Regions from separate parts of the Alkalibaculum bacchi genome, predicted to be linked through region 2. Evidence: riboswitches for the same ligand, from Rfam matches in the RefSeq annotation. Region 2 holds a riboswitch; the other holds the start of a gene.
What was found. A riboswitch is a leader RNA that binds a small molecule or an ion and turns the genes downstream of it on or off. The one in region 2 is predicted to bind glycine.
Positions count from the first base shown of each region.

Region 1 (15,715 bases), on a different contig from region 2:
ACAAGTAAACAAAGGTGAAGCTATTGCTACAATTTACGCCAATGATGAAGAAAGAGGAAAACAAACAATAGAAAAACTAAAAACATGTTATCAGTACTCTGATACACCAATAGAAGAAAGAAAGCTTATTTATGGCATATACGATAAAAGTAATGTAAAGTAAAGGTCTAAGATTATTGTAAGCAACTAAAGGGGAAACGTACGTACTCGAAGTAAAGCTACCAGCGTCCAGGGACCATCCGCCAGTACTAAGGCAGTAGTGTTCTTATGTAGTCATCGTGAGCGCAAGCGAAGGATCTTAGACCTTAGAGCTTGACCTTAGTAAGATTTATCTATTGTAAAATATTATTTTGATTTAGAAAGTTGATGGTCAAAACTTAAAATTATTCAGCTACCAATGGTAGCTAAAATACTAAAAGCTGAACGCTGATTGCAAATTATATTTGCTTTTACTTAGAACATAGAACTTAAAACGTAGAACGAAAGCGCGAAGCGCTTTCTAAGAAAGGTGTATTCGCAATGAAAATAACAGAACTAAAGCCACAAAAGAATGGAACATTTTATAATCTCTTTGTTGATGGAGAATTTTTGTGTTCTGTAAATGATGAACTCATCTTTTTACATCACTTGTCTGTAGGAAAGGAAATAGATAAAAAAGAACTTATAGAAATTCAAAAACAGGCAAATTTAAAAAAATCTTATAATTTAGCAATAAAATATTTGGGTTTTCGAATGAGAACAGAACAAGAGGTAGAAAATTATCTTTTAGGCAAAGATTTTGATGAAAATACAATTCAAATAACTCTAGACAAACTAAAGGATTACAAGTTTGTCAACGATGCTCAATACATTAAAACATATATAAAAGGTAAAATTAATGAAGGACAATCTAAGAACAAAATTAAGTATTATCTCATAAAAAAGGGTTTAGAAGAAGAATCAGTTATTGCACAATTGCAATCATGCTATCCACACGATTTAGAGATATATCACTTAGAAAAACAAATGGAAAAAGCTACTGATAAATACAATCAACTGCCTTATCGGGACAAGGTGGCAAAAATCAGCCAATATTTTCTACAAAAAGGCTATCAATCAGAAGATATAAGGACAGTAAGTAACAAGATTATTTCCCGGGAAACAGAATTCGACCAAGTATTTATGGATCGACTCGAAAAATTGGGGAACAAGTACATAGAAAAGTACAAAAGAAAGAATCTAAGTGACCGAGAAGTTCGACAAAAAACCATGGAAGCTTTGTATCGCAAAGGATATGATGTAGATGTGATTAAAAAATACCTTAGTTCTGTAGATTTATATGATTAATAATATGCAGAAAGTGGAAGGCCGAAAGCGGAAAAAACCGTGCTATCAGCGGTCCAGTAATCAGCCATCAGATTTGAGCATTCCTTTTGGGTCAAACAATGGTGCTTTCGGCACTTAAAGAAAGGTCCGCGAAGCGGACCTAAGATAACTACTTAAAGAGGATTAAAAGCTAAAATGAATATTGAAAAATGAACACTGAACATTGAGCAGTACAAATATGTCACTTTTGGGTAAATCTCTCATGTGCATTTCATTGTTCATTATTCATTATTAATTATTCATTGCGACGTAAGTCGCATATTTGACCACCTGACCACCTTGTTTAATTCTTAAAACTATGAATCGGAGCAGGTATTCTGCCACCCCTATTGATAAAGTCTTCTGAACTAAATTTATGAACAGCCATAATAGGTGCATAGCCTAAAAGTCCACCGAATTCCACTGTGTCTCCAACGGTTTTACCGTGTACAGGAACGAGGCGAACTGCTGTTGTCTTGTGGTTAATCATACCAATTGCTGCTTCATCCGCAATAATAGCGGAAATTGTCGATTCCGGAGTGTCTCCAGGGATTGCAATCATATCTAATCCTACAGAACATACACTTGTCATGGCCTCTAATTTGTCAAAAGTTAATGCTCCATTTAAAACAGCTTGAATCATTCCTTCGTCTTCGCTGACTGGAATGAATGCTCCACTTAGTCCGCCAACAGAAGAAGAGGCCATAATTCCACCTTTTTTCACTGCATCATTAAGCATTGCAAGGCATGCAGTTGTGCCATGGGTGCCACAAGCTTCTAAACCTATCTCTTCTAAAATTCTTGCAACACTGTCTCCAATTTCTGGAGTTGGAGCTAAGGACAAGTCTAATATGCCAAAGGGAACTCCAAGTCTAGAAGAAACTTCTTTTCCAACGATTTGACCTGCCCTAGTAATTTTAAAGGCAGTCTTTTTTATATTCTCAGCTACGATATCTAGTGGAGCACCTTTATCTTTTTCTAATGCAGATTTTACTACACCTGGTCCACTGACGCCCACATTGATGACGACCTCTGGTTCTCCTACACCATGATAAGCTCCAGCCATAAAAGGATTGTCGTCTACAGCATTAGAAAATACGACGAGCTTTGCACAACCAATAGAATCTCGATCTTTTGTGAAATAGGCAGTGTCCTTTATGATTTTACCCATAAGCTTTACTGCGTCCATATTGATACCCGCTTTTGAACTAGCTAAATTAACAGAGGAGCAGACTCTCTCTGTTTCACTTAGAGCTTCAGGTATAGAATGAATGAGAATTTCATCGCCTTTTGCAAAGCCCTTTTGAACTAATGCGGAAAATCCACCAATAAAATTTACACCTACTTCTTCAGCAGCCTTGTCCAAGGTTTTGGCAAAAGCAGTGTAATTTTTGTCATCACTAGCAGCTGCGATAAGAGCTATTGGTGTAACAGAGATTCTTTTGTTAATAATTGGAATACCAAACTCTGTTTCAATTTCATTGCCAACTTTAACGAGGTTTTTAGCATAATTCGTTATTTTGTCGTAAATCTTTTGTCTAGCGCGCTCACCACTAGAATCGATACAATCTAACAAAGAAATCCCCATGGTAGTCGTTCGTATATCTAAATTTTCTTCTTCTATCATTCGAAGTGTTTCAAAAATATTACTGTAAAAGCTCACTAAATTACCCTCCTTAAATATTATGCATGGACTTGAATAAGTCTTCTAGCTGTACTTTTATAGACAATCCAATTTCTTCTCCTAATGCCTCTAAAGAATCCTTTAATTCTTTAAAATCACAATCCATATTTGAAAGATTGACCATCATCATCATAGTAAAATAATTCTGCATAACCGTTTGGCTAATATCCTCTACATTGACCTTTTTCTCTGCTAGTACCTTTGTAACATTGTAAATAATTCCTACCTTATCTTTCCCGATAACTGTAATAACACCTTTCATATGAAAGCACCTCCATGAATTTTCGCTAGTTGACGTCTACTAGCTTTCTGTATTTCTCATAAGTTAGAAACTTAGTGATAACTTGTTAATATGCTGAAAGCTGAATGCTGAAAGCGGAACTCTGACCGCGATGGGCTAATAAATATGAGATACTTTCCGCTTTCAGCCAAAAAGAAAATGAGACCGAAGTCTCAAAGAAAAAGTAAATTTAAATTTTAAGTTAAAATATACTTTTGTCTCTGTCCTTTTACCTGAGAGTTTTAACCATAATATGGCTTTATCCCCTTCGGTGCTTTTAGAAGTCTCTCCAGAGTCCTGTCCATTAACGAAAGTTACCCGTTAATTTCACCCAGCTAGTATGTAGTTATTTGTAGAATAATGAATTATATTTATAACTATAGCATTGGACGAAGAAAATGTAAATTCATTTTCTGAATTTGTAAACCCTATCGTGGAAAGCAGATAAATCAGCCATCAGCAACCAGCCGTCAGCGTTCAGTTTTTTGGGTCATACCTCACGCGTCAAAAGGACAGCTACAAGTTATCAGTACTGTGATAACAGTTACGTTGCAACGGTGAGGCACCGTTCCCAACTTTATCTCGTCTGAAGGCCAGTATACTTTCATAGCCAACTAATTACTTTTTCCAATTTTACAACATACCAACATTTCAACTTAAAAGTTCTGCTTTCCGCTTTCAGCATTCCGCTGATTAAGGTTTTCTCATCCAACCGTCCAACCATTTCACTTTATGTCTTTTAAGGTTTTGATTTTTGTTTTTTGGTTTTGCTTACCACCTGACCACCTCATACCACCTTATCACTTGACCAAAGAAATTCCTTTATATATAATATACCAATAGTATTTTCTAGGAGGAATTACAATGATTTGGACGGAAATAAAGATAAAGTCTACTCCAGAGTCAGAAGAAGCAATATCTAATATTCTTTATGAAGCTGGTGCAGATGGAGTAGTAATAGAGTCACCAAACAATTTATCTATATTAAAGAACAAAGAAGTACTATGGGATTATATAGATGATGATTTAATAAACATGGATCCAGAGGTTTCTATAATTAAAGGGTATATAAATGAAACGGAAAATGTAAAGGAAGCAATTGCTCAGATTAAAAAAAGGATTGATCAATTGCCTTCTTTTGGTTTGAATACGGGAAATGTAGAAACTACAATTACAGAAGTGGATCAAGATGATTGGGAAAATTCGTGGAAACAATATTACAAACCTACTTTAATAGGACAACATTTTATCATAAAACCAAGTTGGGAGCCCTATATATCGCAGGAAGGTGATCTGATTATAGAAATGGATCCTGGTATGGCCTTTGGATCAGGTTTACATGAGACAACTCAACTTTGTATCATCAATTTAGAAAAACACGTAAAAGAAGGAGATATAGTCTTTGATATAGGCTGTGGATCAGGAATATTATCTTTGGCTGCAGCAAATCTCAATTGCAAAAAGGTAATAGGAGTAGACGTAGATTCTCTAGCAGTACAGGTAGCTAAGGAAAATGCAATTCACAATCGTTTAGATAAAATTATCGATGTTCGTCAAGGTGATCTTCTAGACGTAGTAGATGAAAAAGCAGATGTAATAGTAGCCAATATTCTAGCGGAAGTCATTGTAAAATTAGCAGATCAAATAAAGCCTTGTTTAAAGGAAAATGGAATCTTCATTTCTTCAGGTATCATACTAAGTAAAGTAGAATTAGTAGTAGATAGTCTTCTAAGTAATGGTTTTGAAATAATTGAAGTTCAACGAATGGGAGAATGGGCGGCAATAATGGCTCAATATAAGGGATAAAATGCATCGTTTTTTTATAGAAGATCATCAAATTGTAGACGAGCAAGTATATATTAGTGGTGAAAATCATGAACATATGACCAAGTCTTTGCGCGTGAAAATAGGCGAAAAGGTAGAGCTGAGCAATGGAAAGGGTTTAGAATATATAGCCACAGTACAAGAAATAGACAAAAATCAAGTCTTATTAGAAATCATAGAAAAAACTACAAATTCTTCTGAAATGCCAGTTAAAATAACCTTATACCAAGGTCTTCCTAAAGCTACAAAAATGGATTTAATTGTACAGAAGACAGTTGAATTAGGTGTGACAAATATTGTGCCAGTGATTATGGAGCGGACGATTGTAGAAATGGATAAAAAGGCTAATAAGAAAATCGAACGATGGCAAAAAATTTCAGAAGAGGCAGCAAAGCAGTCTAAGAGAGGCATTATTCCCATAATAAAGCCTGTTGTAAAGCTAAAAAATATAGATAAAGAATTTGAAAAAAATGATTTGAATCTTATAGCTTATGAAAATGAAGATGATAGCAATTTAAAAAAAATTTTAGAGGCACATAATAAAGTACAGAAAATAGGCGTATTAATCGGACCAGAAGGCGGCATATCCGAAAAAGAAGCTCAGTATTTAAAAGAACTTAAAGCAAAATCCATTTCCTTAGGGAAAAGAATACTTCGAACGGAAACAGCCGGCATGGCTGCACTTTCTATGCTAGTTTATCATTTTGAATTATAAGGTGGTTAGGTGGTCAGGTGGTCAGCAAAAACTTAAAAACTAAAGATTCTTCGGCTAAAGCCTCAGAATGACAAAGAAGGAGCTAGAGCTAAGAGAATAAGCTAGAGCCAAGAGAATGAGCATTGGCAATTAAAGTCTCACAGCACCAGCCCTACCTAATACCCTAGTCATTCTGAGCAAAGCGAAGAATCTTTCAAAACAGCCACCACTGGTGGCTAAATTTCAGCTTTCCGCTTTCAGCATTCCACGCATTTAAGAGAAAAGGAGAATTTATATAGATGAAAACCGCCGCTTTTCATACATTAGGTTGTAAAGTAAATACCTATGATACTGAATCGATGATGGAATTATTTGAAAAAGCAGGTTATGAAATAGTGAGTTTTGAGGAACAAGCAGATGTTTATATCATTAACACTTGTACAGTAACAAATGTAGGTGATAGAAAGTCTCGTCAGATGATACGAAAGGCAAAGAGAGTAAGTCCTCAAGCTATAGTAGCTGTAACAGGTTGTTATGCTCAAACATCTCCTGAAGATCTAAAAAAGATTCCAGAAGTCAATATTATTATAGGCAATCAAGATCGAAATCGAATTGTCCAATTAGTAGAAGAAAAAAAGGTATCTGGTCACAATATAGATATTGTACAAGATATTATGAAGACAAAAGAATATGAAGAATTAAAAATATCTAAGGTAAAAGATCATGGGAGAGCCTTTATAAAAGTTCAAGAGGGTTGCAATAATTTTTGCTCTTATTGTATTATTCCTTATGCCAGAGGTCCAGTAAGGAGCAGGAGTATAGAGAATATTCTTGAAGAAGGCAGGCAAATAGCAGGACAAGGTTATAAAGAAATCGTCATAACGGGTATTAATGTATCTTCTTATGGTAGAGAATTAGAGGGTGTTACTTTAATTGATGTGCTAAAAGGTTTAAATAAGATAGAAGGTATAGAGCGTATTCGTCTTGGCTCCTTAGAACCTATGTTGTTAGACGAAGAGTTTATTATGGGTTTAGAAGATATCGATAAATTGTGTGACCACTTCCACTTATCTTTACAAAGCGGAAGTGATGAAGTACTAAAGAAAATGAATCGTAAATACGACACAAAAACGTATAAAACCATTATAGATAATATTAGAAAAGTTTTTCCCCAAGCATCTTTGACCACAGATATAATGGTAGGATTTCCAGGAGAGAGCCATGAAAACTTCAGAGAAAGCTACGAGTTTATTGATCAAATTGGCTTTAGTAAACTCCATGTATTTAAATATTCAAAAAGGCAAGGTACTCCTGCGTCAAAGATGGATAATCAAATACCGGAGTCTATAAAAGAAGAGAGAAGTAAAGAAATTATTCAACTTTCTGACAAATTGGAAAAAAGGTATTATAAACAATTTTTGGGTAAAAAAATGACTGTATTGATTGAACAAAGCTCAAAAGAAGATTATAATATTTATCAGGGACATACTACAAATTATATATTGGTAAAAATACAGAGTAATAAAAATATGATCAATCAAACAATTCCTGTAGAGATTAAAGAAATACGTACAGGTTTTGTCAATGGAATCCATAAAGAATAGGAGATTTATATGGACGATTGTTTGTTTTGTAAAATTGCAAGTAAAGAAATTCCTGGCGAAATAGTCTATGAAGACGATAATGTAATAGCCATAAAAGACATTAATCCTCAAGCACCTATACATCTTTTGCTTATACCAAAAGAGCATTACGATTCCGTGCTTACCGTACCAGCTGGCAATGAAATCATCACCCAAATACACACTGTTGCAAATCGATTAGCCTTAAAGTTTGGCATAGTAGATACTGGATTTCGATTAGTAAATAATTGTGGTGAAGATGGAGGACAAACGGTACTTCACTTACACTATCATTTATTAGGTGGAAGAAATTTGGGTTGGCCTCCAGGTTAGAATTATTTGACATGATATAATTGTATATTATATAATAATAGTGTTAAATGCCCGCTATTACGATAGTAGCAATAACTCTAACAATCTGTTACATTAATGTAGTAGAGGGGAGGGTGGAAAATGTCTGAAGTAAAAGTTAAAGATGGTGAATCATTAGAGAATGCTCTACGCAGATTTAAGAAAAAAACAGCTAGAGCAGGTGTATTGTCTGAGGTTAGAAAAAGAGAACATTACGAAAAGCCTAGTGTTAAAAGAAAAAAGAAATCTGAAGCTGCTAGAAAAAGAAACACTAAAAAGTTTAGGTAAGAGGTGTTTACATGTCCCTCAAAGAGCAATTAGTCGCTGACTTAAAGCAGTCAATGAAGGATAAGGATACAATCGCAAAATCAGCCATCACATTAGTAAGAGCAGCAATACTTCAAGTCGAAAAAGATGAAAGACGAGAATTGTCTGAAGATGACATTATCGGCATCATTTCGAAACAAGTAAAGCAGCGAAAAGATGCGCTTATAGATTTTCAAAAAGCAAATAGGCAAGACTTAATCGATCAAACGGAAAGGGAAATCGAAGTTTTAACGGAATACCTTCCCCAACAATTAAGTGAAGAAGAACTAAAAGTCATTGTACTTGATGCGATAAATGAAGTTGGCGCAACCTCCATGAAAGATATGGGCAAAATCATGGGCATAGTAATGCCTAAGATTAAAGGCCGTGCTGACGGTGGAATGGTCAATAAAATAGTAAAAGAAAATCTGTAGTTTAAAAAAGTCCGAGAACTTGCGTTCTCGGACTTTTTTTAGCTATCAACCAGCAAAATGGCTACCAAAGGTAGCTGTAATGCTTTATGTATCTTGCTTATCATTTGTAGTCAATTAATCCCACCTCGCAATATTCTGTCTTCTGATTTATTTTATTTAATAAGAAGTTCTACTTATATACATTAAACAATGTGTGAATTATTGTGCAAATGCTACTACTAATTCTAAATGACCCGAAAGGAATGCAATAAACTAGTAGCTGATCGCTGATTGCTCATCATTGGCAGCTGCCAATGATGTTTAAGTCATATCTACAAATTCTTAAACATAAGATACCATATGGAGAGATACCATATGGAGGGGTTCTATGGGAAAAAAAGAGAAAATTGAAAATATAAAAGAAAATGTAAGTGATGCGTTAGAGTTACCAAAGGAAATCACCTTAAATCTGCCGAAAGTGACTATGGTAGGAAGTACACAAATTCGGATAGAAAATCATAAGGGTATAATAGAGTACAGTGAGAGTAAAATAAGAGTCAACTCCAAAATTGGCATTATCGTAATAACTGGCAAAAATCTGTTTATTAGAAATATCATTAAAGAAGAAGTGCTCTTAGAGGGGAAGCTTGAGAGTGTACAAATAGATGGATAGGAGGTGTTAACTTGATCATTGTTAAGTTATGGCATTATATTAGAGGTTATGTTATTATTAACATAAAAGGCAGACATCTTGAGAGATTAATCAATCTTATCCACCATAATAATATTTTGATCTGGGATATTTTTAGAATAAGCTCAGAGGAAATAAGCGCGAAAATAGAGATAGGGGATTACAAAAAAGTTTCTGAATTATCGGATCAGTTATCTTGTACTATTGAAATCATAAGAAAATCAGGAATGACATTATGGAAATGGAGAGTAAAAACGCGAAAAATTTTTGTCATAACTTCTTTTCTTGTCTTACTAGGCATTTGTTTTATATCTTCTTTAGTATTAACCGTCGATGTAATGGGTGATATCACTGTAGATAAAAATGAAATTATAGAGGATATAGCAAGTAGAGGTTTAAAACCTTGGAAATTAAAAGGTACTGTAGATATCGAAGAAATTAAAACATCTTTTTTAAACGATTATAAAAACTTTGAATATATAGATATTGAATTTAATGGGACGAAAGCTATTATTGATTTAGTAGAGGCAAAAAAGATAGAAAAAATATATGATAAATCCCTTCCTGTAGATCTTATAGCTAAAAAAGATGCTATTATTAAAGATATTCTAATTATCAACGGTACTGCTAATGTAGAAGTAGATCAAGAAGTGAAAAAAGGAGATTTATTAGTAAAAGGTGAAATAGTCACCTCTAAACAAAATGATGAAGGAGAAGAGATCTTTTTCAATCAGATTCACGCTAAGGCTAAGGTCATGGGTTTAGTAGATTATACAGAAAAATACGATATACGAAAATATAAAATGATTGATGAAGATCGCTATAAAATAAATAGAGTAATACATATCGGAGATTTAGTGATTAATTTCCTCGATAGCGACGAAAACTATTATTATCACAGCAGTGAAGAGGCAAATCTTCATATTTTTGATTTTAAACTTCCTGTTAAAATCAATAAAATAAAGTATTATGAAAAAGAAAACTGTGTTAATAAATCGAAAGAGGAATTAGAAGACGAAGTACAGGAAAAAGTAAAAAAGAAATACAGAGAAATTGGTCAAGTGCAGGATATACAGATTGTTTCTATTCAGGAAGAAAATAATATTAATAAATATGAGGTAAAAGTCCATGTACTTGAGGAAATAAGTGAGGAGCAGCTCCTCGATTAAAACACACTAAGGAGGAATCACTTTTTGTCAGATTATACAATAAGTATGACCATTGAAGATGGGGAACTACTAATGAAATTGCTAGGCCAATACGATGAAAACCAAAAAATAATTGAAGAACAAATGAATGTACACCTTGTATTTAGAGATGGAGATCTCAAAATTGTTGGTGAGCAGAAGAATACCGAGAATGCTAAACGAGCCATTGATAAAATGGTGCAAACCATTAAAGATAGCGGCCCAATCGACTCTCAAAAGGTATCTTATATTATTGAACTAGTAAAAAAAGATCATGAAAATGATTATGATAAATTGAGCGATATTATTTGCTATACTCATAAAGGGAAGCAAATTCGCTGTAAGACTTTAGGACAAAAAAAATATATTAAATCCATAGAAAAAAATGAAATTGTTTTTGGGATTGGACCAGCTGGTACAGGTAAGACTTACCTTGCCATGGCTATGGCTGTAAAGGCCTTTAAAAGAGAAGAAGTCAGTAGAATCATCTTAACTCGTCCAGCAGTAGAAGCTGGAGAAAAACTCGGCTTCTTGCCAGGAGACTTACAGGATAAAGTAGATCCATATCTAAGACCATTATACGATGCATTGTATGATTTAATTGGCGCAGAAGCCTATACTCGTTTTAGAGAAAAAGGATTAATTGAAGTAGCTCCATTAGCGTATATGAGAGGAAGAACTCTAGACGATTCCTTTATTATATTAGATGAGGCTCAAAATACAACCCCAGAACAAATGAAGATGTTCTTAACTCGTATGGGCTTTGGTTCAAAAGTAATCATAACAGGAGATATTACTCAAGTTGACCTGCCTATGGGCAAAGTTTCCGGTCTGACAAGAGCAGAAAAAATTCTAAAAGATATTAAGGGCATCGAGTTTATCTATTTAACAAAGGACGATGTAGTAAGACACCGAATTGTTCAGAAGATTATAGAGGCTTATGATAAATATGATAATGAACATTTATAAGGTGGTCAGGTGGTCAGCAAATATGCGACTACGTCGCAGTGAGCAATGAATATGGAACAATGAACAGTTAACAATGCAATAAGAAATTTACTATAAAGTCGCATATTTGTACTGTTCAATATTCAGTGTTTATTTTTCATTGTTCAATTTAATATTAAATTCTTATACAGTGAATTTATTTATAGTTAGCATGCAGAGATCCTTCGCTGCGCTCAAGAATGACAAAGCAGTAGCTAGGGTAAGACCCAAGAGACAGCTTTAACTAACTGCCTAGGTCATCCTGAGGAGCTTGCGACCAAGGATCTTACAGAACTAAATACTAATACTAGTTAACATAAATCAATTCAAAAAATATACGGGGTAACATTTGCTCGCCTTCGGGCGAGGTATGTTTTTGCTTACCATCTTGTCTTACTTAGAACTTACAACATAAAACTTAGAACTAACATGGAGGATTAATGGAATTATTTATCGATAATAGGTACGATATTGAAATAGATGAAGAGCTTGTTGCAAAATTAGAAAAATGTGCTCAGGAGTGTTTGAAGGTAGAGGAATTTCCTGATAATGTGGAAATTAGTTTGTCTTTAGTAGATAATGAAGAAATTCATCAATTAAATAAACAGTATAGAGGAAAGAACTCGCCTACTGATGTACTTTCTTTTCCTATGGTTGAAGATGATGATGACTTAGGTCAAGAGATGATTCTTTTAGGAGATATTATCATCTCTATTCCCAAAGCACAAGAACAAGCCATAGAGTATAGGCATAGTTTTGAAAGAGAATTGTGTTACCTTACAATTCATAGTATGTTTCACCTTTTAGGTTATGACCATATGGAAGAAGAGGACAAGCGAGTTATGAGGGGAAAAGAAAAACAAGTAATTAAAAACCTAAATATCTGTTAGTTGGTGTATATATGAAAAAATTAATATCTAGTTTTAAGTACGCTTTTCAAGGTATTCAATATGCCTTTACGACTCAAAGAAACATTAAAATTCATTTTGGAATAGGAATAATAGTGCTCCTTCTAGGTATTTACCTCAAACTGAGTTTATTACAATGGTGCATTTTATTTTTGACCATAAATATGGTTATTACAGCAGAAATGATCAATACAGCTTTAGAAAAGACAATTGATTTAGTTACAGAAGAATATAGGATTCTTGCAAAAATCGTCAAAGACGTAGCAGCTGGTGCAGTACTTATAAGTGCTATATTTTCTGTTATTATAGGGATTTTATTGTTTTATCCAAAAATCTTTGGATAAAACAGTGGAATGCGGAAAGTGAAACCAGAATGGAAAAAAATCATCTCGCTTATAGATGAGAAATTATAAAGATAGTACGTTAGCTTTTATCACTCATTAGGCCACTCTAAGTGGTTTGAATTTTTCCGTTTTCCGCTTTCCACTAGAGATTAATTGGGAATATCTACTTAGAGCTTATATTGTAATTAAGGAGGCAAATATGAACGAGCGATACACAGAATTAGTAAATGCGGCCATTGCTGCAAAGGAATTTTCTTATTCACCTTATTCACATTTTAGAGTAGGTGCTGCAATACTTTCTGAAGATGGACAGATATTTAAAGGTTGCAATATTGAAAATGTATCCTACGGAGCCACCAATTGTGCGGAGAGGACGGCTATTTTTAAGGGCGTTTCTGAAGGGGTAAAGTCTATAAAAGCGATTGCCATTACATCAGATGAAGAAGATTTCACCTATCCGTGCGGAATATGCAGACAAGTAATTTGTGAATTTGGAACAGAAGTTGATATCATACTAGTCAATAATAAGGGGGAAACTAGGATGAGTTCCATCGAAGAATTGTTGCCTAGTAGTTTTTCGAAGGAGACGCTACTGGATTAAAAAGCAGGTGGTCAGGTGGTCAGGTGGTCAGTAAAACCATATCTCGCCTATAGGAGAGTAAATGTTTTCCCGTCCAACGATCCAACCGCTTTTATAAAACTTAGAACTCAAACGGAGGAATATATGAATAAATTTAAATCAGGATTTATAACGATTATTGGGCGTCCTAATGTAGGGAAGTCTACATTGCTTAATAATATTATTGGGGAGAAGATGGCTATTATGTCGTCAAAGCCTCAGACTACGAGAAATACTATTCGGTGCGTTCACACTACAGAAGATTATCAGATGGTCTTCATCGATACACCAGGTATGCACAAACCTAAAAATAAATTAGGCGATTATATGGTGGATGTAGCTACTTCTACATTAAAAGAAGTAGATGTAGTACTTTTTCTTGTAGATGAACCAGGTAAAATGGGACCAGGAGACCAGTATATTGTCAATATCTTAAAAGATCTTAAAACAAAGAAGATTTTAGTAATCAATAAGGTGGACAAGATGAGCCAAGAAGAGCTTCTTGGTAAAATTGATGAACTTAAAGAGTATCATTTTGATGAGATTGTGCCCATCTCTGCAATTGATGGAAAAAATGTAGATACTTTATTAAATCTCGTATACAAATACATCCCAGAGGGTCCACAATATTTTCCAGAAGATACTATAACGGAACAACCTGAAAAAATTATTGTCGCAGAATTTGTTCGTGAAAAAGCCCTACAATTTCTCAAAGATGAAGTGCCCCATGGTATAGCTGTGGAGGTCATGAGCATGAAGGAAAGAAAAAATGGGGAATTATATGATATAGAAGTTAACATTTATTGTGAACGAAAAAGCCATAAAGGGATTATAATAGGTAAAGAGGGTAAAATGCTAAAGAAAATTGGTACTCGTGCCCGACAAGATATTGAAAATCTATTAGGGTGCAAAGTAAACCTGCAACTTTGGGTAAAAATACGTCCAGATTGGAGAGATAAAGACTTTGACCTGAGAGATTTAGGGTATAGGAAATAGAGGAATACAATGGAAAAAGTCTCTGGCGTAGTAATAAAAAGAACAGATCTAAGTGATAACGATGTAATTGTAACCATCTTCACAAAGGAAAAAGGAAAGATTCAGGCCATTGCAAAAGGCGCAAAAAAACCCAAAAGTCAGTATACAGGTACAACACAATTATTTTGTTACTCAAACTTTGTCTACTACCCTGGAAAATCGTTGGGTTATTTAAGCCAATCGGAATTAATTGAATCTTTTTATAAGTTGAGAAATAGTCTTGAAAAACTCTATTCTGCTACATATATAATAGAGATGATTAATGCAACCTTTTTGGAAAGTGAAAAAGACGAAAGAATCCTCAGCTTACTCCTTCATACACTCAGTTTATTGGCAAGCGACAAGACCAGAGATATAAGAACAGTACTATTGTCTTTTCAATTAAAATTTGTGGGATTTTTAGGTTATGTGCCTCATTTAAATCATTGTAGCCGATGTACGAAGGAATACGAAGAATACTATTTTTCAAAAAAAATTGGTGGTCTGATTTGCCCTAAATGCAAAGGAAACAGTACTTTTGAAAGAAAAATCAGCAGAAATGGTCTTGAAATACTAAAGACAATTCTATACTACGATATTACAAAAATCAGTCAGTTAATATTTAATGAAGAGCTGATGAAGTACTTAATTAAGCTAATGAATGATTATATTGTATATCACATCGATAAAAAGCTATATTCCTTTGAGTTCCTGGAGACAATATGAATAAGGTGGTCAGGTGATAAGGTGGTCAGGTGGTAAGGTGGTCAGGTGGTAAGGTGGTCAGGTGGTAAGGTGGTAAGGTGGTCAGCAAAAGCCAAAACCAAAAGCCAAAACCAAAAGCCAAAACCAAAAGCAAAGCCAAAAGCAAAGCCAAAAGCAAAGCCAAAACCAAAGCCAAAAGCCAAAAGCCAAAAGCCAAAAACCAAAACTAAAAGTCAAAACTAAAAGTGGAAAGTGGAAAGTGGAACATGACTCGCCTTTGGCGAGATAGATAATTTTCAATTCTTAATTCTCAATTAATAATTGTGCACGAAGTGCACAAACGGAGGTGGTAATATGAGTTCTATTACAGAGATTGCCAATAAACTCATCGAAGAGACCAATTGTACTACTGCTGAGGCTATTGAAGCTCTTGCTGAAGCCAATGGCGATTATGAAGCTGCATTGCAGTTTTTAAGAGAAAAAAATGCACAACCCATCAATATTGTCTTAGTAGAAAAGGAAGAATCCCAGAAAGAAAATCAAGAAGAGGATGAAGAAAAGACAAACAGCAAAGAAGAGTATACTGCTAAGGGTAAGGATATTTTAAAGCTTATTAAGAAGCTTTTAAAAGAAGGTAATGTAACAAAGCTTACGGTTAAAAAGAAGGATGAAGTAGTCTTAAATATTCCTGTTAATGCAGCAGCAATAGGTGTTGTGTTAATACCTTATCTATCCATTTTAG
Region 1 is NZ_QNRX01000002.1:45,813-61,527, reverse strand. It holds gene DES36_RS01750 (pyrimidine-nucleoside phosphorylase) at 1-163, shown strand, start outside; gene DES36_RS01745 (regulatory protein RecX) at 520-1,326, shown strand; gene DES36_RS01740 (PFL family protein) at 1,649-3,007, opposite strand; gene DES36_RS01735 (ACT domain-containing protein) at 3,021-3,290, opposite strand; glycine riboswitch at 3,520-3,611, opposite strand; gene prmA (50S ribosomal protein L11 methyltransferase) at 4,173-5,114, shown strand; gene DES36_RS01725 (16S rRNA (uracil(1498)-N(3))-methyltransferase) at 5,116-5,847, shown strand; gene mtaB (tRNA (N(6)-L-threonylcarbamoyladenosine(37)-C(2))-methylthiotransferase MtaB) at 6,126-7,430, shown strand; gene DES36_RS01715 (histidine triad nucleotide-binding protein) at 7,440-7,781, shown strand; gene rpsU (30S ribosomal protein S21) at 7,902-8,087, shown strand; gene DES36_RS01705 (GatB/YqeY domain-containing protein) at 8,099-8,539, shown strand; gene yqfC (sporulation protein YqfC) at 8,907-9,191, shown strand; gene DES36_RS01695 (sporulation protein YqfD) at 9,203-10,378, shown strand; gene DES36_RS01690 (PhoH family protein) at 10,424-11,365, shown strand; gene ybeY (rRNA maturation RNase YbeY) at 11,824-12,273, shown strand; gene DES36_RS01680 (diacylglycerol kinase family protein) at 12,285-12,635, shown strand; gene DES36_RS01675 (cytidine deaminase) at 12,835-13,236, shown strand; gene era (GTPase Era) at 13,360-14,250, shown strand; gene recO (DNA repair protein RecO) at 14,260-14,994, shown strand; gene DES36_RS01660 (DUF4342 domain-containing protein) at 15,328-15,715, shown strand, end outside.
Region 1: another riboswitch for glycine. It lies ahead of DES36_RS01735 (ACT domain-containing protein); the one in region 2 lies ahead of DES36_RS07285 (alanine/glycine:cation symporter family protein).

Region 2 (15,715 bases):
GGCGGTAAAATCATAGGAAGTATGAGTATAGTCTCCCAAATGTTTTTTCCAGGGATATTTTTTCTGTTTAAGATATAGCCAAAAAAAATACCCAATACAAAGGAAAAAACGGTGGCAATGGATGCAATTTTTAAAGAAAGAATAATAGGTGATAACATGTTATGTAAGCTCCTTATGTATATGTGTAATGATTGTAAAATAACTATATGATAGAATATCGCAGACTATAATATTACAAAACCGTATTTTTCAAATACACCTTTTGCGTAATCTGTTTGTAAAAATTCATAGAAATCAGCTGCAGCTTCTAATTGTTTTCCATCTTTAATTAATGCTACCGGGTATACAATAGGATCATGGCTGTCTGCTGGCATATCAGCAACGATTTCACCAGTTTGAAGTAACATTGCATCTGATTTGTATACTAGTCCAAAATCCACATTACCAGTTTCTACGTATTCTAAAACTTGTTTTACGTCTTTTGCTAAGACAATTTTGTCTTTTATTTTATCTGTAATCCCAAGGCTTTCAAAACTTTGTTGTGCATATTTTCCGGCCGGTACTGTTTCTGGTTCTCCAATAGAAATACTTTCTACATGAGCGCTTGCCAAAGAATCTGTTCCTTTGATTACGTCTGCCTTTTCTTCAGATGCAATAAGGGTAAGTGTATTTCCAAGCATATCTTTCCGAGACTCTGTATCGATTAAGCCTGCTTCTTCTAATGCATCCATATGTGCCTTAGATGCAGAAACAAATAGATCACAAGGTGCACCTTCTTGAATTTGTTTTTGAAGGGATCCTGAACCTGCAAAGTTAAATTGTAAAGTGTCATTGTTTTCCTTAGCGTATTCTGTTTGAATTTCAGTCAATGCTTCAGATAAACTAGCTGCTGCTGAAATATTTACGGTAACACCTTTCTCATTTGATTCTTCTACTACTGGTTTTTCGCTTATGTCGTTATTAGCATCGTTACCTGTATCTGTCCTATTACAACCAGCGAAGAATAAAGTAAGAACTAATAAAAGTGTTAAAATAATACTGAATTTTTTCATTGGTTTTCTCCTCTTTCCTTATGATATAATTTCGTATAACTAACTAAACCAAATTAAAACAAATTTAAATCATTTAAAATAAATTATAGTGCACTCCCTTGTAAATGTCAATTGATAATTAATCAGAATGTAGTATAATAAAGGAGTAGACTCAATTATTATCTATGATAGAAGAAACGAGGAGGTTTCATATGCAAGAAGAAGTATTATATACTCCAGAGGAGTTAGCCAATAAATTAAAGCTATCAAAATATACAATTTATGAGATGACAAAAAGAGGCGATATTAGTGCTCATCACATAGGTAGGAGCATTCGCGTATCTCAAACCCAATTAGATCTATACCTTATGAATACTGGAAAAGCAGAAAATGTTTTTGACGGGGAAATTATTACGGAAGGAAATTTAAAATTTGCTGTTACTAATGGAGTGAAAATTTCTATTTCAACTGAGTTAGAAGGTCAGGTCAAAATAGCTATACGCTCCGAGGATATTATCATAGGTAAAGAAGCGTTTAAAAGCAGCGCAAGAAATGTGCACAAAGGTGTTGTAGAAGACGTAGAGGTTGATGACATAAGCGTCAAAGTTCTATTAAATATTGGAATACCTCTTCGTATACTTATTACAAAAGCATCTATGATCGAAATGGATATTAAAAAGGGAGACGAATTTTACGCCATATTTAAGGCCATGTCTGTTGTAGTGCTTAAATAGATCACATTCAAATCCGAAATAGGGGAGAACTTTGTTCTTCCCTATTTTATGTAAAAGAGAAGTCCTACTTTTGACATTGGCTCCTATGCGATTCATGTGAGCGCAAGCGATGGATTTTGACCCAAAAGGAATACCCTAATGCTAGGGACGAATTAATGACTATCGCCGAAAGTGCCGAAGGCACTTTTGGATTTTGTATGTTGGATTTCTTTAAATAATTTTTATGCAAAATCAATCACCATTTTTATTTTCAATAAAAATGTATATGTGTATCACTACATAAAATATCTCTTTTTTTAAAAAGTATGAAGAGGTGATATTGTAAAATTTAAGTATAGACAAAATTAAAAAAAGAACGTATAATTATAACTATATAAAATTCATCTTTGAAACTAAAAAACAATGTATTTAGAAAAGCTGTTCTAGTACTTTGTTTTAGTTGTGTAGTCAATGCAGGTCAGGTAATATCAAGGATGAATTAATGTTGAATTTAAAAATAATAAGTATCAGGAGGTAAATATGTTAACGAAAAGACAAAACCTTATGGAAACGATCACAGGAGGAAATCCTGATCGAATTGTAAATCAATATGAAGCTTTTGTGTGTACAGATGCAATTTACGGTATGATTATGGGTGACCCTATTACTGCTCAAGGGAAATCACCTATGCCAGGTGGACAACCTGAAAAAAATGCTTGGGGAATTACTTTTGCATGGCCAGAAGGTCATCCAGGTGGTTTTCCTGTACACGATGAAGCACACAAAGTAGTCAAAGATATTACAAAATGGAGAGATGTTGTCAAGGCTCCAAAGACGGATCTTCCTCCAGAAGCATGGGAACCATACCTACCAACAGTTGAAGCAATTGACCGCAATGAAGTTTTTGCTACAGCTTTTGTTGCACCTGGTGTATTTGAAATGTGTCATCATTTAATGGGGATGGATGATTGTCTTTTAAACTTCTATGAAGAACCTGAAGAAATGCATGCATTAATCGATTACATCACAGAATATGAATTGAGATATGCAGCAGAAATTGTTAAATATTACAAACCTGATTGCATTTTCCATCATGATGATTGGGGCAGCTCTAAAAATTCATTCTTATCACCAGATATGTTTGAAGAATTTATCGTTCCTGCTTACAAAAAGATCTATGGTTTCTACAAAGCAAATGGAGTACAACTGATTGTACATCACAGCGACTCCTACGCAGCAAATTTAGTACCTCATATGATTGAAATGGGAATTGATATTTGGCAAGGGTGTATTTCAAATAATAATGTCCCTGAACTCATTAAAAAGTATGGCGGAAAAATCTCTTTTATGGGGAATATAGACAACTCTTTGATTGACAAAGAAGATTGGACAAAAGAAGGCGTTGCAGCTGAAGTTCAAAAAGCTGTAGAGGAATGTGGAAAGCATTATTTTATTCCTTGTATCACACAAGGTGGACCGGGCAGTGTATACCTAGGAGTATATGAGGCAATAACGGAAGAAATCAATAGATTGAACAAATAAAAAATATATATTAAAAAAATAGATGAACTTCTTATAATGAAGTATCATCTATTTTTATTGTCCGTACTATTTATTTGTTTAATTCTTTCAATTTCATTGTTGAGAATTTCCATCCTTTTTTCTAGTTGAGCTGTAATAATGGCGGCTTCTCTAAGTTCGTCTATTAACTTTTGGGGAATATCTTTATTGTACTTATAAAAGATTTTATGTTCTAGACTTGCCCAAAAATCCATTCCAACGGTGCGAATCTGAATTTCAACATAAACTTCTTCTACTCCATCAGACATAAAAACGGGAATCTGCAAGATTAAGTGAAGGCTCTGATATCCGTTAGGTTTAGGATTTTTTATATAGTCTTTGCACTCGACAATCTTTAAATCTTTCTGGCTTTGAATCATTTCGCTTATTGTATAAATATCTGATATAAAGGAACAAACAATGCGAATTCCTGCTATATCCCGAATATTCTCTTTTATAGAAGCTTTAGAAATCTCTAAATCTTTTCTGTTTATTTTTTTCAAAATACTCTCAGGGCTTTTTACTCTAGATTTAACATGTTCAATAGGATTGTAGTCATGAATATATTGAAAATCTTGTCTTAAAATATTGATTTTTGTCATTACCTCTTCAAGTCCAAATCGATAGGACAATAAAAATCGCTTTAAATCTTTTTCTATGGTGTTTAGTTGCTCCATAGCTACTACTGGTTTTATTTCCATTATAAAGGTACCCCTTTTGTTTATTTATTAGAAAATGTATTGAAATCAATTCTATATAAGAAATTATATTGTATTTTGATAAAATAAACAAGATGCTACTCTGTAATGGAAACTTGATTGTATCGTCCGCAACTACCTTAGATGAAGTGGTAAGAGAAATCCTAGTGAATTGATGACATATTTATTCAATAGAAAATCCTACTTTTAACATTGGCTCCTGCTTAAGTCATCTTGAGCGAAGCGAAAGATCTTGACCCAAAAGGAATACCCTAATGCTAGTGACTAAAGACTAATGACTAGCGACTAATGCGATGCAGGCGCTCTTTTATTGGGTTTCCTAAAGCAATAGCAATACCTAATTTAATGCCATCGCCTAAAACATAAGGGATTACTCCAGCAAATAATGCAGCTTTAAAGGTTAGATTTGCCTGATATGCTAACCATAAGGTGCCTAATGCATATGTAGCCATAGTGCCTAGAATTAGCCCAAGGATTTGCATAGAGATCTTTCCATTAAATCTGTCTACAAAGTATCCTGCAATAAGAGCCATGAAAATAAAGCCAATGAGATACCCCCCAGTTGGACCTAATAGTTTTCCTGGTCCGGCTGTAAAACCAGAAAAAACAGGTATACCAACGAGCCCCATTAATAGATAAACTAAAGTACTAATGGTACTATTTTTACATCCTAATAAGATTACAGCAAAGTATATGGCTAGATTTGTAAAGCTAATGGGTACAGGGGAGAAGGGGATAGCCATAGAAAGTGGCCCTAATATGCACATCGTTGCAGTCATAAGACCCATAAAAGTAAGAGTAGTGGTTTTTTGATTTTTCATATTGATCCTTTCAAATATGTATTATTTATAGAATGATATCATTATAGTAAACTATAAAACCATTGTCAATCAAAAAAATAATCTTGGTTTACAATCAATGAACCAAGAAGTACATATACAAGGTTCAATCAAATAAAGAATAAGACGAGTTTATTACATTTTAATTCTTATTAAAAAAGGTAGATGACGAATCACCTACCTAAAATAATAAATTATATTTCATTTACAGAAGATATTGTTTTTGATAGCTTTGCTTTGCTTTTTTCTTTTGATTGCTGGAAGTAAATCTTCGTTTCATTATTTATAACATGTCTTAAACCTATGAGAGCGATTAGATTTGGTAAGGCCATTAGTCCATTGACGATATCTGCTAAAATCCAAATCAAATCTAATTTAAGAAACGCCCCTACAGACACTAACACAATAAAGATATATCGGTAGGGTTGAATCCCTTTTACACCAAATAAATACTCTGTACACCTTTCCCCATAGTAGTTCCAACCTAATATCGTCGTAAAAGCAAAGAAGATTAGGCCGATGGTGACGATATAAGATCCCCAACCACCTAAACCCTGTTTAAAGGCCATACTCGTCATGCTAGCTCCTGCATAATCGCCTTGCCATTGCCCTGTCATAATGAGGATTAAACCTGTCATGGTACATACGATAATGGTATCAAAAAAAGTTCCTGTCATAGAAATGAGCCCTTGTTTTACACAAGAATTTGTTTTTGCAGCAGCAGTTGCAATGGGGGCGCTTCCGAGTCCAGATTCATTGGAAAAAACACCTCGTGCTACTCCACTTCGAATAGCAAGCATTACACTTGCACCGAGAAATCCACCTGTTGCAGCTGTAGGAGTAAAGGCACTTTTTACAACTAGAATAATTGTTGAAGGAAGAGCTTCAATATTTAAACCAAGAATCAGTATTGAACTAGCAACGTAAAATACAGTCATGAAAGGTACGATAACCTCTGCTGCTTTAGAGATACTTTTGATTCCCCCTAGAGTAATCAGTGCAACGAGGACGGTGATGATTATTGCAGTGGCTAATATAGGAACATTAAAGGTAAGATTAACCGCTTCAGTGATGGAATTAATCTGCGCAAAAGTTCCGATACCAAATAGTGCAACTCCTATGCCAAAAAAAGCAAATGCTTTTGCAAGCCACTTATTACCTAAGCCTCTCTCTATGTAATACATCGGTCCACCGGACATTTCTCCGTTTTCATCTACGACTCTATACTTTACAGATAATAAGCACTCTGCATACTTAGTAGCCATGCCAAAGAAACCAGCTAACCACATCCAAAATAGTGCTCCAGGGCCACCTACTTTAATAGCAGTAGCTACTCCAACGATATTACCTGTACCTATTGTGGCAGCGAGAGCAGTACATAAAGCTGCAAAGCTAGACACATCCCCTTGTCCATCTTTGTCATCAGGATCCTTGGAAAACAGATAGCGCAAAGCTAAAGGCAGTTTAAATACCTGAATTAGTCCCAAGCGTAAGGTCAGATAGATTCCAGTACCTACTAATAAAATTAGTAGAGGGGGTCCCCATACAAAAGAGTTAATTTGTTGCAATACATTTGTTGCATTTTCCATTTTTATCCTCCTTTTTAATATTGAATTGTAAAAGAAGGCCTCTAAAAGACAAAGGGACCAAATCTACGTGATTTGGCCCCAAAATTCAATAACTTAAAAGATTAAGCTCTGTCCTTTTACCTGAGAGTTTCACTGATTAAATTTTTAATCAGCTTGCTCCTTCGGTGCTCACATTGAGGCTCTCCAGAGGTTCGTCCAATTATGGTCCTTTTGCCTGAAAGCGTAACTTCTTCGGCGGATGATACATCTCTCTCCCATAATCTTCATCCGAAATTCAATTGTCAGTAATACAAAATGTGATGATAATTATACCACCTCTTACAAAAAACCTCAACAAGTTAATGTAGTATACTTAAAATAAATGATTTGAATAATTAAAAATTCTTTACTAGGTATTTAGATAGAATTCTACTATCTTATGACAATAGATATAAGTATTGGAGACATGTATTTGCCCATAATAGGAAAAGCATTGAGCGCAATCTGCATTATTTTATGATATAATATATCTGTAAAATCACACGAAGGAGGAAAGAATATGGTTCACAATCACGATCATTCACACGAGCACGGTCATACTCATTCTCATGAACACAGTCACTCACATGATCACAGCCATGGTCATTCACATGATCACACTCATTCTCACGAATCAGTAGATGCTGATTTTAAGAAATTAAAAATACTTCTAAGTCATTGGGTAGATCACAACGAAGATCATGCAAAAGATTTTAGCGAGTGGTCTCAAAAGGCAATAGCTATAGGGAAAGAAGAAACAGGTAAAGCTATTGGCGAAGCCGTAGAATGCATAAAAAAGGCCAATGAATTTTTAGCAATAGCAAAAGAAAAAATAGAATAACTGATTTCTGAAGATGAGTAGGTATTGTACTACTCATTTTTTAATGATAAAAGTACACTTTTCCATTAAGTATTTATTTTAATACAGCTAACATACCTATTATTATTCATGACCTAGAGATTTTACATAGAACATACAATGTAAAACTTAGAACTAGGGATGACGAGGTCATCCCTTAAATAAATTTATCTGCAAAACTACATATCGACTCCACATAAAAGTGATTTCCTTTTGCATAATCTAAAGCTTCTTGAACTAATTTTTCACCTAAAGATTGTCCTCTGTAGTCGGGGGTTATAACAGTAGATAAAATCACAAAATTATCTGTATTATTTACATCGTATTTTAATTTTCCAATTTCGATTCCCATTTCATTTGTTATAATAAATCGATTTTGATTCTGCAAATGTTTGATTGTATACTTTTCCATATATCTGTCTCCTTTATCAAATTATGAATACAACAATCTAACTACCTATTCTTAGTTTTAGCTATATAATTATGAATATTCACAAAATCTGTCCTTTGTATTATATGTCATATCTACACCTCATTATTCTAATCTCAAAATACGAATACGCTAATTTTAATTTTTGATAAATTCAATAATTGTTTTGTTTTCCTATACTTACATCGTTTACTTTGGTTAAATAGGCAAAGAATAATACTTGTAAAGAATAAATTTATTTTGAAATTTATATTTTGAGAAATAAAATTTGCCTATTTTGAATTCATTTAAGAGAAGAACAGTACCGAGAAAATATTTTTATATGGAGGTCAATTATATGAAAAGCAATTACTCAGATTCAGAAAAACGTAGACTATTAGATCTAAAAGAAAACCTTAAGGACGTTGAGCTTGAGAAAAAAATGACATTTGATCAAGATGGGTTGCATCTATGGAGCAATGAAGTATCAGATCAATTTTCAGAGTTTGATAAGGAAATTGAAAGCTATAAAAAACAAATTGCAAAAGCAGAAAATAAGCATAAATAATAAAACCAGGACTTGCTATATAAAGTAAGTCCTGATTCTATATTCATACTAAATAAGTGAATATTACTTATTTAAAAAAGCAGATCAAAAGAAATATGCAAGGGATAGGAAGTTGGAACGCTAGGGTCTATGCTTTGATTTATCATAGTATTTTTCCGATTTAACCTCATATCATATGATATGAGTAGTAATATGAAATGGGGAAATAAAAAAGAGTATTGAGTAATTTATTAATACAAAAAATGATGAAGGTGAACGTATGATTACATTGAAGATATTAGGATGTGGTGGAGGAATGCCTATGATAAATAGATTTTTATCTTCCACCTTAATACATTACCAAGGTAAAAAAATACTTTTAGACTGTGGTGAAGGTACTCAAGTAGCTATGAGGAATAACAAGACAGGTTTTAAGAATATCGATATAATATGTATCACTCATCTCCATGGTGATCATATATTTGGTTTACCAGGTTTATTATCAACTATGGGAAATAGCGGCAGAACTTTACCTGTAACTATAATAGGGTGTATAGGAATTAGAGATGCAGTGAAAGGGCTGCTTAGTACAATAGCATATCTACCCTTTGAATTAATAATAATTGAAAATCCTAAAAATCCATTATCTATCACTCATTCATCTCATAGACTGGTGGTCGAAGAGTATTCCATAGTTAATGAAGCAGAAATCATTTTAAATATATTAGAACTAGATCATTCTTCATCCTGCATGGGATTTAGATTTGACATTATAAGAAAAGCTCAATTTAACCCAGAAAAAGCCATAGCTCTTAATATACCTAAACAATTTTGGTCAACACTACAAAAGGGACAGACTGTATCTTATGATAATAAAGTTTATGAGCCAAACATGGTATTAGAGAATAAAAGAAAAGGATTAAAAATTTCCTATATAACGGACACTCGTCCTATTGAAGCAATTTCAGATTTTATTAAAGGTAGTACATTATTTATTTGTGAAGGTACTTATGGAGATGATGCTGATTTAAAAAAGGCAATAAAAAATAAACATATGACATTTTCAGAAGCAGCAGGACTGGCAAAATCAGGAGAAGTAAAAGAATTGCTTCTAACACATTTCAGCACAGCCATAGAAAATGCAGAAATCTATAAAAGTTTTGCTGACGATGTTTTTGAAAATACTGTAATTGCTTATGATGGTTTTGTAAAGAAGTTAAGCTATAAACACTAGAAAAGCCACCTGTAACAGATGGCTTTCTTATGTTCTCTCTAGTGTTAGTTATTTTGTGAATAAGATTACTAACAACAAGAAGAAGAACAATAATGTTTCATTATCATCTCCGCAAATACCACAGTTATCAAATAATACAATTAACAATAAGAAGAACATTAATAGTGTAGAACAATCAAGTTCATCAAAAAAGCAAGACATTTTACAACCTCCTAATTATATTAAATTTCCATATATAGTACGTTAAATCATTAAAATTGGTGATAGCTTTTAATTATTTTTGTGCTAGGTTTTTAACCTGTATAATATGCGAATCAGCTGAGGCAATATGCGTCATATTTATAATATTATGATAATATGATATTATGATAGAGCAACAGTAGTTTTCATAAGCGAAGAAAGAGGACAAGATGGATAAAAGAAATATATACGATTTGACATATAGTGAATTAACTTATTGGATCATAGAGAAAGGTCATACAAAATACAGAGCATCTCAAATTTGGGACTATCTTTATCGCAAGAGAGTTTTTGAATTTAAGGATATGGTAGATCTAAAAGAAGAGTGTTTGCAATTACTCGAAGAACATTTTTATATACAATGTTTAACTTTATATGAAAAGCAGGAATCAAGTGATGGAACTATTAAATTTTTGTTTCAATTAAAAGATGGTCATTTAATTGAAACGGTTATGATGAAATACGAGTATGGTATATCTGTTTGTGTCACTTCCCAAGTAGGTTGTAATATGGGTTGTAGTTTTTGTGCAAGCGGTTTACTGAATAAAGAACGAGATCTTTCTAGTGGTGAAATGCTAGAGCAGATTATGGGGGTACAGCTTTATCTAGACAATAAGAAACAAGATGAAATGGTAAGCAATGTAGTAATCATGGGTATAGGAGAGCCCTTTGACAATTTTTCTAGTATTATAAATTTTATAGAGATTATATTAGACCACAAAGGTCTTGCTATTCCAGGTCGCTGTATTACAGTTTCTACAAGTGGCATTCCAAGTAAAATCTGTAAATTTGCAGAGATCAATTTGCCAGTAAACTTGGCCATATCTCTTCACGCCCCTAATGATGAAATGAGAACAAAAATTATGAAAATCAACTCCACATATTCAATAGAAAAGCTCATGGATTCGATCAAGTATTATATTAGCAATACAAAACGCAGAGTGACTATTGAGTATATCCTACTAAAGGAAGTAAATGATAAAAAAGAAGATGCTCTAGAATTGGCTTCATTGCTAAACGAAATAAAAGATAAAATTTACGTGAATCTAATACCTTATAATCCAGTAGATGAACGCAGCCAATACAATAGAAGTGAGCATTCTTCTCTATTGTCTTTTTATGATACCTTAAAAAAGAGCAATATTAATTGTAAAATACGTCATGAACATGGCACAGATATAGACGCTGCCTGTGGACAATTGAGAATAAAAACAATATTAGGTGATATACATGAACGGTCATGATTTAAAAGAATTTATGAAAGAATTGGGAATAAGCCACGTGGGGTTTAGTGATGTGGAGAAAGTAGTACCCTCAAATTGGTCAAGATATCATTATGCGATTTCTCTAGTGGTTCAGTTATCCAATGGAATTATTGATGATATTATAGATGAGCCAACAGATACATATTTTTCTCACTATCGCAGTGTAAATTATCATCTCAATGAAGTGATGTTAAAGACGACCATTGCTCTTCAAAATTGCGGGTTTGGTGCAATACCTATCCCGGCATCTCAATCATTACACAACAAATCTTATTATGGAGCCTTTCCTCATAAGACTGCAGCAACTCTTGCAGGTCTGGGGTGGATTGGCAAGAGTGCCTTATTTATTCATCATCAATATGGTCCCAGAGTTCGATTAGGAACCATACTAACAGATATGGAATTGCCAGTAGGCACTCCTGTTACAGAATCTTCTTGTGGTAATTGTAAAATCTGTGTGAATTCCTGCCCTGCTATGGCTATTCAAGGACAAAATTGGATCCAAGGTATGGAGAGAAAAGAATTATATGATGCTCATGGCTGTAGCACTCATATGAAGGAACATTACCAACATATAGGTCGAGGCTCTGTTTGTGGTATTTGCATTAAAACGTGTCCTGTAGGAAGATGAACTGCAAATATTGAACAAGACTTTTTTTAGTGAGTGGATTGGACCCCTACTGAAGTTTAGTCGAGTTCATATTGTAATTAACTGTCTTGAGCATACTCCGCCTATAGAGGTAATGTTCTTAAGGTGGATTCGCTCAGTGGTAAAATCACGAAAGAAAAAGGTGTTTATATGGTAGACAGAATAAAAAATCATCCATTGTGGAATCTATTTAAAGAGATTTTTTTAATTAGTGCTCTAACTTTTGGAGGGGGCTATGTTATTGTTCCATTGATGCATAGAAAATTTGTCGACGAATTAAAATGGATTAATGAAGAAGAAATGATTGATATCTTGGCAATGTCTCAGACGAGCCCAGGAGTCTTCACAGTAAATGCTTCTATTATGGTAGGTTATAACTTATTTGGTCTAAAGGGTTCTATTGTGGCAGTGACAGCAGCAGTTCTTCCACCCTTGGTTACAGTAGCCTTAATCTCAACCTTTTATACCCTGTTTAGTGACAATATTATTGTACGCAATGGATTAAAAGGCGCTCAAGCTGTAGTAGGCGCCATTATGATTAATGTACTCATAAATTACTCGGGAAAAATTCTAAGGGATAAGTATTGGCTTCCTATTTTGATTATGATCTTAGCCTTTGTTTTAGATTTTATGTTAAACATTAACACAGTTCTTATTATTTTCCTCTGCGGAGTACTAGGTACGGTAATACAAATGATTTTATTATCTAAGAAGATGGGAGGCTCAACCAAAAAATGATTTACCTATTACTATATTTTGAGTTTTTTAAAGTGGCCATTTTCACCTTTGGGGGAGGATACGCTTCTTTACCTTTGATCTACGATGCGGTAGTTCAAAATAATGCTTGGATTACAGCACAGCAATACGCGGACATCATTGCCCTAGAAGGAATGGCACCAGGACCTATGGCAATTAATGTTGCCACCTTTGTAGGTACTTTAATTGCAGGAGTGCCAGGTTCTATTATTGCTACACTAGGTCTGTGTACTCCTGCTATGTTTATATGTATTGTAGTAGCACGTTTTTATTTAAAATATAAAGATCAAAATCTAGTGCAAAGCCTCCTATCTTCCTTAAGACCTACAGCAATAGGCTTAATCGCTGCTGCAGCAATTACTATTTTTTTAACTGGAATCTTTAATAATGGAGATGGAAGTATTGTTATGGAGAACTTTAATATATGGTCTGTTCTCATTTTTGTTGGTGGATTGTATTTACTTCGAAGGAGTAGGATTAATGAACTCTGGCTCATCGTCATGGGATTTGGATTAGGTGTTATTTTGTATCCATTCGTGTCATAAAAGCAAAGTGTGAGGGATTAAATTTTGTCTTGAGATTTACATTATTATAAAAAAAGCAGAATATTGGAGCCCTATGTCGAATATATATTAAATATATTAAAAACTGTAGCAATTGTAAAAGGAGAAAAAGTGCTATGAAAACTATAGGGGTAAAAAACAATGAATGTATCGTAGATTATGATGAATTATCAAAAGTTGTAGGAAATTTAGACAAAGATCAAATTATTCATATATGCCAAGGTTTTGTAAATGGCGATTTAGATGACGATATGAAAGAAGTTTTTATAAAAGCTATGAAAGATGGAGTAGACCGTGTAACGAAAAGATTTGAATGCGGAGAATATAATATTAAGGATATTATATTTATGAGAGATATTTTAGATAAAGTGATGAAGATGATTGAAGTGGCCATGTATCGTAGTTCGTTCTAACCTTAGAATCTCCTGCATCAATTCTAAGGTCGAAAATAAAAAACCGTATGCTATTTAGCATACGGTTATATTCTGATTAAAGAACTGAAATATTTTCAGCTTGAGGACCTTTAGGACCTTGAGTGATTTCAAAGCTCACTTTTTGACCTTCTTCTAAAGTTCTGAATCCGTCTGAATTAATTTGAGAGAAATGTGCGAAAACGTCTTTTCCATCCTCTCCTGTAATAAATCCATAACCTTTGTCTGAGTTAAACCATTTTACTGTACCATTCATGTATGTGTACCTCCTAATTTATATTCCTTAAATATATGAAATATCTATAACAAATACATTTCTAATTAGGATAATACTCATTCATGAGAACTAATTGAAAACATTTATGTTAAATTTATTTACTATTAATTTAAGTACTTGTTTATAGTATCATATTTTATTATAAGTGTCAAACAAATAATTCTTTATCATTTTTAGCATTACTATTTCATATATTAATAGGGAAAATGTATTTGAAAAGGGGTAGAGATATGTCTGTAGATAACAAAAAAGCGGTAAATCCTTTTAATAACTTAGTTCATCCCTCGAGAGTAAAGGCTGTTTTACGAGAAGGCGCTATTATGAGGGCGGAAAATGTGGACAACTCTCAGACTGTAGATACTGTCTCTTCAGGAGAAATTGTGACAATACAGCAAGACCGAGGATATCTTTGGTATCAAATCAAAAAAAAGAATGGGAAAGTAGGTTGGGTACCAAGAGAAGTACTATATATCCCAGAAAATGAGCCGACAAATAGAAACCAACTTACTAAAGAAGAAATAGAAGGCTATATCAGATGGAAAAAACTAGATAGCAAAACAGATACTCTTATTTGGGTAGATATTGATCGTCAATTAACTTATGTATTAAAGAAAAACGAAGACACAGAATCGTGGCTATTAGAAAGAACAATTATATGCTCTACTGGAGAGAATAAATCTCCTACAAAAACAGGAATATATAAAATCAAAGATAGGGGAGAGTGGTTCTACTCTAATTATTTTAATAGCGGCGCAATGTATTGGGTTCGCTACTGTGGCTCTTATCTTTTTCATTCTGTAGCCATGGATAAAGATAGAAAGATTACCAATGATACTCTAGGAAAAAAATCATCAGCCGGTTGCATCCGAATGAGCGTAAATGACAGTAAATGGTTCTATGAAAATAGCCCAGAGGGAAGTACAGTCTTTGTGTATTAAAATAGGTGGTAAGGTGGTAAGGTGGTAAGGTAGTCGGGTGATCAGCAAAACCTTAAAGGCTGGAAGTTAATGGCTGGTTTGTTGGACGGGAAAAAAGTGGAAAGTGGAATGCGGAAAGCGGAACTTGGTAGGGTGGGAGGAGAATGTCAAAAGTAATCAAACTCGACTTTAGACGAGAATAGGCAAGGGCGAACTGTGTTCGTTCCTTGCTTTTTGAGTATAGTAGCACAAGTTTTTTTGATTCGAGCCGCTGGCTCGTCATCCTGAGCGTAGCGAAGGATCTTTGACCTTAGAGGAATACCTTGATGCTAGGGACTAGCGACTAGAAATCAGGCGCTTTAAGCATTGGCAGTAGGATATTGTAGTAGAAATTATTTAATTCCATTTCAACATCTATATTCTTTTGATAGTAACTCCAAAGGCAAGCCAAGCCTATTAAATAAGTATAGATAAAATTGCCTATTTCGCTTGAGTTAATTGTAGGGGTAAAACAGCCCTTTTGTTTTCCTTTATTTAGGATATTTTCTAGGATGATTTTTTGAGTCGTGTGAGGAATGAAATGACCTTTGCCCGAATAATCTGATTGTATAGGCAGCATAATAGTCGCATTTTGAAAATCCTCTAATCTAAAATGATTTAAATACCAATCAAATATGGCCCTTAGTTGTTCGTCAGCTGGTAAATGTATACAATTATTATAAAAAGTCATCAAGTCACCTTCTGTATTGCGATAGCTTTTTAATAATAAATCAGACTTTGATTTAAAATAATAATAAAAGGCGCCTTTTGTTAAACCTAGCTCTGTACATATTTCATCTATAGTTACATTGTCGTAACCTCTGTTTTCAAACAATTCAAATGCTTTATCTTGCAATTCTTTTTTTGTACTCTTTCCTTTATTAGCCATAATATCAACCCTAAAAATATATTTGTTTTATTAAGAAATACGAAATGAAATTAATAATTAAGTCTGGGATTGTTTACACTTTTCATAGAAACCTTTCTACTTTCTTATATTAGGATGAAAAGTAATGTAATTTTACAAAGATTATTTGCTGATATAGATATTATAACAGAT
Region 2 is NZ_QNRX01000008.1:24,781-40,495, forward strand. It holds gene modB (molybdate ABC transporter permease subunit) at 1-158, opposite strand, end outside; gene modA (molybdate ABC transporter substrate-binding protein) at 225-1,052, opposite strand; gene DES36_RS07265 (helix-turn-helix domain-containing protein) at 1,244-1,765, shown strand; gene DES36_RS07270 (uroporphyrinogen decarboxylase family protein) at 2,285-3,286, shown strand; gene DES36_RS07275 (GTP pyrophosphokinase) at 3,331-4,005, opposite strand; gene DES36_RS07280 (biotin transporter BioY) at 4,302-4,844, opposite strand; gene DES36_RS07285 (alanine/glycine:cation symporter family protein) at 5,057-6,451, opposite strand; glycine riboswitch at 6,558-6,640, opposite strand; glycine riboswitch at 6,644-6,718, opposite strand; gene DES36_RS07290 (DUF8180 domain-containing protein) at 6,990-7,310, shown strand; gene DES36_RS07295 (GNAT family N-acetyltransferase) at 7,486-7,740, opposite strand; gene DES36_RS07300 (hypothetical protein) at 8,096-8,305, shown strand; gene DES36_RS07305 (ribonuclease Z) at 8,565-9,518, shown strand; gene DES36_RS14790 (hypothetical protein) at 9,567-9,719, opposite strand; gene rlmN (dual-specificity RNA methyltransferase RlmN) at 9,929-11,002, shown strand; gene DES36_RS07315 (4Fe-4S double cluster binding domain-containing protein) at 10,989-11,654, shown strand; gene DES36_RS07320 (chromate transporter) at 11,823-12,410, shown strand; gene DES36_RS07325 (chromate transporter) at 12,407-12,973, shown strand; gene DES36_RS07330 (B12-binding domain-containing protein) at 13,108-13,404, shown strand; gene DES36_RS07335 (cold-shock protein) at 13,481-13,678, opposite strand; gene DES36_RS07340 (L,D-transpeptidase family protein) at 13,930-14,637, shown strand; gene DES36_RS07345 (TetR/AcrR family transcriptional regulator) at 14,960-15,544, opposite strand.